Regions from separate parts of the Barrientosiimonas endolithica genome, predicted to be linked through region 1. Evidence: predicted binding sites of a transcription regulator. Region 1 holds the regulator's gene; the other holds the start of a gene.

Evidence for each region. The regulator HrcA, encoded in region 1, represses chaperone genes, less so after heat shock. The targets are predictions, from matches to a motif close to TTNGCACTCGNNNNNNNCGAGTGCNAA.
Region 2: the regulator HrcA is predicted to act here: its motif matches at 1,935-1,961, upstream of groL (chaperonin GroEL).

The regions. Positions count from the first base shown of each region.
Region 1 covers NZ_AP027735.1:2,042,550-2,045,953, forward strand. Annotated here, with positions in the region: partial or broken gene dnaJ (molecular chaperone DnaJ) at 1-692, opposite strand, end outside; gene hrcA (heat-inducible transcriptional repressor HrcA) at 689-1,714, opposite strand; gene QUE40_RS10320 (DUF3097 domain-containing protein) at 1,899-2,768, shown strand; gene QUE40_RS10325 (NrtR DNA-binding winged helix domain-containing protein) at 2,765-3,404, shown strand, end outside.
Region 2 covers NZ_AP027735.1:2,928,355-2,931,758, reverse strand. Annotated here, with positions in the region: gene QUE40_RS14870 (pyridoxal phosphate-dependent decarboxylase family protein) at 1-418, shown strand, start outside; gene QUE40_RS14865 (DUF3263 domain-containing protein) at 487-777, shown strand; gene QUE40_RS14860 (LLM class F420-dependent oxidoreductase) at 848-1,888, shown strand; gene groL (chaperonin GroEL) at 2,112-3,404, shown strand, end outside.

The DNA of each region.
Region 1 (3,404 bases):
CTCACCGGCGAGCTGGATGCGAGTGCCGCTGTCGACGCCGGCGGGGACCTTGATGGTGATGGTGCGGCGGTCGCGCACGCGCCCTCGCCGGAGCAGTCGAAGCACGGGTCGGTGATGATCTCGCCGAAGCCGCGGCAGGCGCCGCACGGACGGGTGGTGCGCACCTGGCCGAGGAAGGAGTTCTGGATCTCCTGCACCTGGCCGGCGCCGTGGCACACGTCGCAGGTGCGGCGGCCGGTGCCCGGCCGCGCCCCGTCGCCGTGGCAGGTCGGGCAGACGACGGCGGTGTCGAACGTCAGGTCGGCCTCGCCGCCGAACACGGCCTCGCGCAGGTCGATCTCGAGCGGCACGAGGGCGTCCTGGCCGCGCTGCTGGCGGCTGCGCGGCCCGCGGGCGCCGCCCGCCGCACCGGCGCCGAAGAAGGCGTCCATGATGTCGGTGAAGGAGAAGCCCTGGCCGAACCCGGCGGCTCCGCCGGCCGCCATGGGGTCGACGCCGGCGTCGTACTGCCCCTTCTTCTGCGGGTCGGACAGCACCTCGTAGGCCACCGACAGCCGCTTGAACTCCTCGGCCGCCTCGGGGCTGGGGTTGACGTCGGGGTGCAGCCGGCGGGCCTGCTTGCGGTAGGCGCGCTTGATCTCCTCCGGGCTCGCGTCGCGCGAGACGCCGAGGGTGCCGTAGTAGTCATTCACTGGTCGAGGATCTCCGAGACGTAGCGGGCGACGGCGCGGACGGCCGCCATGGTCGAGGGGTAGTCCATCCGGGTCGGTCCGAGCACGCCGAGGCCGGCGACGCCGCCACTGCCGTACGTCGTCGTCACCACCGACGTGGACTGCAGCCCGGCGTGCGGGTTCTCGGCGCCGATGCGCACCGCGACGGCGTCGCGCTCGACGGGGTCGAGCGACTCCAGCAGGCGCAGCAGCACCACGTGCTGCTCGAGCGCCTCGAGCACGACACCGAGGTCTCCGGCGTCGACGCCCGTGCGCGCGAGGTTGGAGGTGCCGGCCAGCACCACCCGCTCCTCCCGCTGCTCGCGCAGCAGGTCGGTGAGCGAGGTGATGATCGCCTGCACGCTCGGCCGGTCGACGGCGGGGAACTCCTCCGGCAGGCTCGACAGCTGCGCGGTCGCCTCGCCGAGCACCTGGCCGTCGGTGACGGCGTTGATGCGGGCGCGCAGCTCGCCGAGCAGCTGCTGGCCGGCCGCGTCGGCCGGGTCCTGCGCCAGCTCGACGACGCGCTGCTCGACCCGGCCGCTGGACAGGATCAGCACCACCATCGCGCGGTCGATCCCGAGCGGCACCAGCTCGACATGGCGCACCGTCGAGCGGCTGAGCGAGGGGTACTGCATGACCGCGACCTGCTGGGTGAGCGAGGCGAGCAGCCGCGCGGTGCGGTCGACGACGTCGTCGAGGTCGACCGACTGGTCCAGGAAGGTCCGGATCGCGCTCTTCTCGGCGCGGCTCATCGGCTTGATCCCGCTGAGCCGGTCGACGAACAGCCGGTAGCCCGCATCGGTCGGGATGCGCCCGGCCGACGTGTGCGGCGCGGCGATCAGCCCGTCCTCCTCGAGCGCGGCCATGTCGTTGCGCACCGTCGCGGCCGAGACGCCCAGGCGGTGCCGCTCCAGCAGCGCCTTGGACCCCACCGGCTCGGAGGTCGCCACGTAGTCCTGCACGATCGCGCGCAGCACCTGCAGTCGCCTGTCGTCGGACATGGTCACCACCTTCGTCGGCATCGGGAGCGGCGGGCGCGCTCGCACCGGCCCGGGACCGCCCGAGCTGGCACTCTGCACACCCGAGTGCCAAGTCTACGTCCGGTGCGGCGCAGCGAGAAAACCACGCGCCGGCGTACGAGCGTGTCGCCCGGGCGGGTCTGCCACCCTTCCCTACCCTCACGGGGTGACTCCCGACCGCTACGGATCCGACGTGCTCGCTGGTGACTGGAAGGCGCCCCGGCGGGGCCGCTCGGCGCAGGTCGAGGCCGCGCGCGACCTGGTCGTCGAGGACGCCGACTCCGGCTGGGTCGGCGCCGTCGTGCGGGTCGAGAAGGCCGGCGGCATGCACGTGGTGCACCTGGAGGACCGGCGCGGCCGGGTCAAGGCGTTCCCACTCGGGCCCGGCTTCCTCATCGACGGCAAGCCGGTCGAGCTCACCGCGCCGCGCACCGACACGGCCGCGCTCGCCGCGCAGCGGGCCACGAAGAGCCGCACCGCCTCCGGGTCGGTGGCCGTGCCCGACGCCCCGGCCCGGGTCGCGTCGGCCTCGCGCATCCTGGTCGAGGGCCGGCACGACGCCGAGCTGGTCGAGAAGGTCTGGGGCGACGACCTGCGCGTCGAGGGCGTCGTGGTCGAGATGCTCGACGGCGTCGACGACCTGCAGGCGGTGATCCGCGACTTCCGGCCCGGTCCGCAGCGCCGCCTCGGGATCCTCGTCGACCACCTGGTGCCGGGCAGCAAGGAGACCCGCATCGTCGAGCAGGCCCGCGCCGCGGCCCCGTCGGAGCACGTGCTGATCGTGGGCCACCCCTACGTCGACGTCTGGCAGTCCGTGCGACCCGAGCGGCTCGGCTGGTCGCAGTGGCCGACCATCCCGCGCGGCACGTCGTGGAAGCACGGCATCCTCGCCGAGCTGGGCTGGCCGCACGCCTCGCAGGCCGACGTCGCGCACGGCTGGAAACGCATACTGGGCACCGTGCGCACCTACGCCGACCTCCAGCCCGAGCTGCTCGGCCGGGTGGAGGAGCTCATCGACTTCGTCACGGTGCCGTGAGCCGCAGGCCCGGCGCGGGTGCCGTCGCGCAGGACACCACCGAGCTGGTGGCGCTGGTCGTCACGGTCGACGACGGCATGCCCGCCGCGCTGGCCTCCGGCGACCCGCGCCGGCTGCCCGCCGGCCCGCTGCACCCGCAGCAGCGCTCGCTGCAGGCCGGGGTGCGCGCGTTCGTCGAGGAGCAGACCGGCCACTCGCTGGGCTTCGTCGAGCAGCTCTACACCTTCGCCGACCTCGGCCGCGGCGACAGCGAGGGCCGCGTGGTGTCGATCTCCTACCTCGGGCTCACCCGCGCCGCCACCGACGAGCAGGGCTGGCTGGGGCTGTACGACGCGCTCCCCTGGGAGGACCGGCGCGGCGCGGCCGCGGAGCCGGGGTCGGCCGACGGGTCGGCCGGGTCGCCCGGGTCGCCCGGGTCGGCCGAGCCGGTGGCGCGGCTGGACCGCTGGGTCGGGCGCGGGTCGGGCGCGCAGGTGCGGGCGCGGCGCGAGCGACGCGACCAGCTGTTCGGGCTGGGTGAGCATGCCTGGCGCCCGGAGCTGGCGCTGCAGCGCTACGAGCTGCTGTGGGAGGCCGGGCTCGTGGCGGAGTCGCCGCAGTTCGGTCCGCGGTCGGTGCAGGAGCCGCTCGGCGTGC
Region 2 (3,404 bases), 890 kb from region 1:
CGGCCTGCCGTTCTGGTTCTCCCTCGTCGCCAACGGCACCGACGCCTACACCGCCGCGATCGAGCACACCCTGTCCGTCGCGCGGTTCGCCCAGCGCGAGGTCGAGCGCCGGCCGTACGTCGAGGTCGTGCGCGACGCCGACCTCACCGTCCTGGTGTTCCGCCGGCTGGGCTGGAGCACCGAGGACTACTACGCCTGGTCCGACAAGCTGCTCGCCGACCAGGTCGGCTTCGTGGTGCCGACCTCGCACGAGGGGAGACGCTCGCGCGGTTCGCGATCGTCAACCCCAAGACGACCGAGGACGACATCCGGGTGCTGCTGGACTCGATGGCCTGAGCGCGCGGCCCCCGGGCGCTGCTCTCGGCGACTCACTCGTCACAGCCGCCACAGGCGTACCGGCTGGTCGTGGTGGGAATGACAGCGCTGTAGTTCCGCCGTACGATCGGGGCCAAGCAGTCCCGACCGCACGCTTGGAGATCCCCACCGATGAGCGCCGCCGAGCAGTCCCAGCAGCAGCCGCAGACCGGCTCCCTGAGCGACCGCGACCGCGACATCCTCGCCTTCGAGCGGCAGTGGTGGAAGTTCCCCGGCTCCAAGGAGCAGATGATCCGCGAGCGGTTCGACATGGGCTCCACCCGCTACTACCAGGTGCTCAACGCCCTGATCGACACCCCGGCCGCGCTCGAGCACGACCCGATGCTGGTCAAGCGGCTGCGCCGACTGCGCGCCTCGCGCATGAAGCAGCGCTCGGCGCGCCGCCTCGGCTTCGACACCTGAGCCGCTCCACGATCCGGAACGGCCCGACCGAGCCGGCCACCGCCGCACGCCGGTCTGCCAGGGTGAGCCCATGCGCATCGGAATGCCGTTGGGATATGCAGGTGGCTTCTCCGAGGTCGCCGACGAGGTCGGGGAGCTCGAGCGGGTCGGCGTCGACATCGTCTTCGTGCCCGAGGCGTACAGCTTCGACGCGGTGAGCCAGCTCGGCTTCCTCGCCGCGCGCACCGAGCGCATCCAGCTCGCCTCGGGCATCCTGCAGATCTTCACCCGCACGCCCACCCTCACCGCGATGACCGCGGCGGGTCTCGACTACGTCTCCGGCGGCCGGTTCGTGCTCGGCATCGGCGCCTCGGGGCCGCAGGTCATCGAGGGTTTCCACGGCGTCCCCTACGACGCGCCGCTCGGCCGCACCCGCGAGATCGTCGACATCTGCCACCAGGTGTGGCGGCGCGAGAAGGTCGAGCACGACGGGCGCCACTACCGCATCCCGCTGCCGGCCGAGGAGGGCACCGGCCTCGGCAAGCCGCTGAAGCTCATCAACCACCCGGTGCGCGACCGCATCCCGATCCTCATCGCCGCGCTCGGCCCGAAGAACGTCGAGATGACCGCCGAGATCGCCGAGGGCTGGCAGCCGATCTTCTTCTACCCCGAGAAGGCCGAGTCGGTCTGGGGCGGGCCGCTGGCCAAGGGCCGCGCCAAGCGCGACCCCGCGCTCGGCGACCTCGACGTGTGCGTCGGGCCGCCGCTCGCGATCGGCGACGACACCGACGAGCTGCTCGAGCTGCCGCGCCTGCAGCTCGCGCTCTACATCGGCGGCATGGGCGCCCGCGGCAAGAACTTCTACTACTCCCTCGCCGAGCGCTACGGCTTCGCCGACGACGCCGCCCGCATCCAGGAGCACTACCTGGCCGGGCGCAAGGACGAGGCCGCCAAGGCCGTGCCCGACGAGCTCGTACGCCAGACCTCGCTCATCGGGACCGAGGACTTCGTGCGCGGCCGGGTCAAGGCGTACGCCGACGCGGGCGTGACCACGCTCGCGGTGCACCCCCTCGCGGGCGACGCCTCCGGCCGGATCGCCCAGATCGAGGCGCTGCGCTCGCTGCTGCCGTAGGGGCTGCCGCCCGGCGCGTTCCGGGCCGTGCGTCCGCCGCCCTCCATTTGCACTCGGCCCCTCCGAGTGCTAATCATGGCTTTAGCACTCTCCTGGTGAGAGTGACAGACCTGGCCGTGGTGTCGAGGGGTCGAGCGACGGGCGACGTGAGCCCGGAGACCGGCCTCGTCCGTCGCGGGCGACCTGCGGCCGATTCGCTGACGTGTGGGAGGAACCACCGCAAATGGCCAAGACCATTGCCTTCGACGAGGAGGCGCGCCGCGGTCTCGAGAAGGGTATGAACACCCTCGCCGACGCCGTGAAGGTGACGCTGGGCCCCAAGGGCCGCAACGTCGTGCTCGAGAAGAAGTGGGGCGCCCCCACCATCACCAACGATGGTGTGAGCATCGCCAAGGACATCGAGCTCGACGAGCCGTACGAGAAGATCGGCGCCGAGCTGGTCAAGGAGGTCGCGAAGAAGACCGACGACGTCGCGGGTGACGGCACCACCACCGCGACCGTGCTGGCCCAGGCGATGGTGCGCGAGGGTCTGCGCAACGTCGCGGCCGGCGCCAACCCGATGGCGATCAAGCGCGGCATCGAGAAGGCCGTCGTGGCCGTCTCCGACGAGCTGAAGTCGGCGTCCAAGGAGGTCGACACCAAGGACCAGATCGCTGCCGTCGCGGCGATCTCGGCCGGTGGCGACGAGAACGTCGGCGACATCATCGCCGAGTCGATGGACAAGGTCGGCAAGGAAGGTGTCATCACCGTCGAGGAGAGCAACACCTTCGGGCTCGAGCTCGAGCTCACCGAGGGCATGCGCTTCGACAAGGGCTACATCTCCGGCTACTTCGTCACCGACACCGAGAGCATGGAGGCCGTCCTCGACGACCCCTACATCCTGGTCGTCAACTCCAAGATCTCCTCGATCAAGGACCTGCTGCCGCTGCTGGAGAAGGTCATGCAGTCGGGCAAGCCGCTGGTGATCATCGCCGAGGACGTCGAGGGCGAGGCCCTGTCGACCCTGGTCGTCAACAAGATCCGCGGTACCTTCAAGTCGGTCGCCGTCAAGGCCCCCGGCTTCGGTGACCGTCGCAAGGCGATGCTGGGCGACATCTCGATCCTCACCGGTGGCCAGGTCATCTCCGAGGAGGTCGGCCTCAAGCTGGAGACCGCCGAGCTCGACATGCTCGGCAAGGCCCGCAAGGTCGTCGTCACCAAGGACGAGACCACCATCGTCGAGGGTTCGGGCGACGCCGACCAGATCGCCGGTCGCGTCAACCAGATCCGCGCCGAGATCGAGAACAGCGACTCCGACTACGACCGCGAGAAGCTGCAGGAGCGCCTGGCCAAGCTGGCCGGCGGTGTTGCGGTCATCAAGGTCGGCGCGGCCACCGAGGTCGAGCTCAAGGAGCGCAAGCACCGCATCGAGGACGCCGTCCGCGCCGCCAAGGCGTCGGTCGAGGAGGGTGTCGTCGCCGGTGGCGGCGTCGCCCTGCTGCAGGCCGGCAAGGACGCCTCGGGCAAGGTCAAGCTC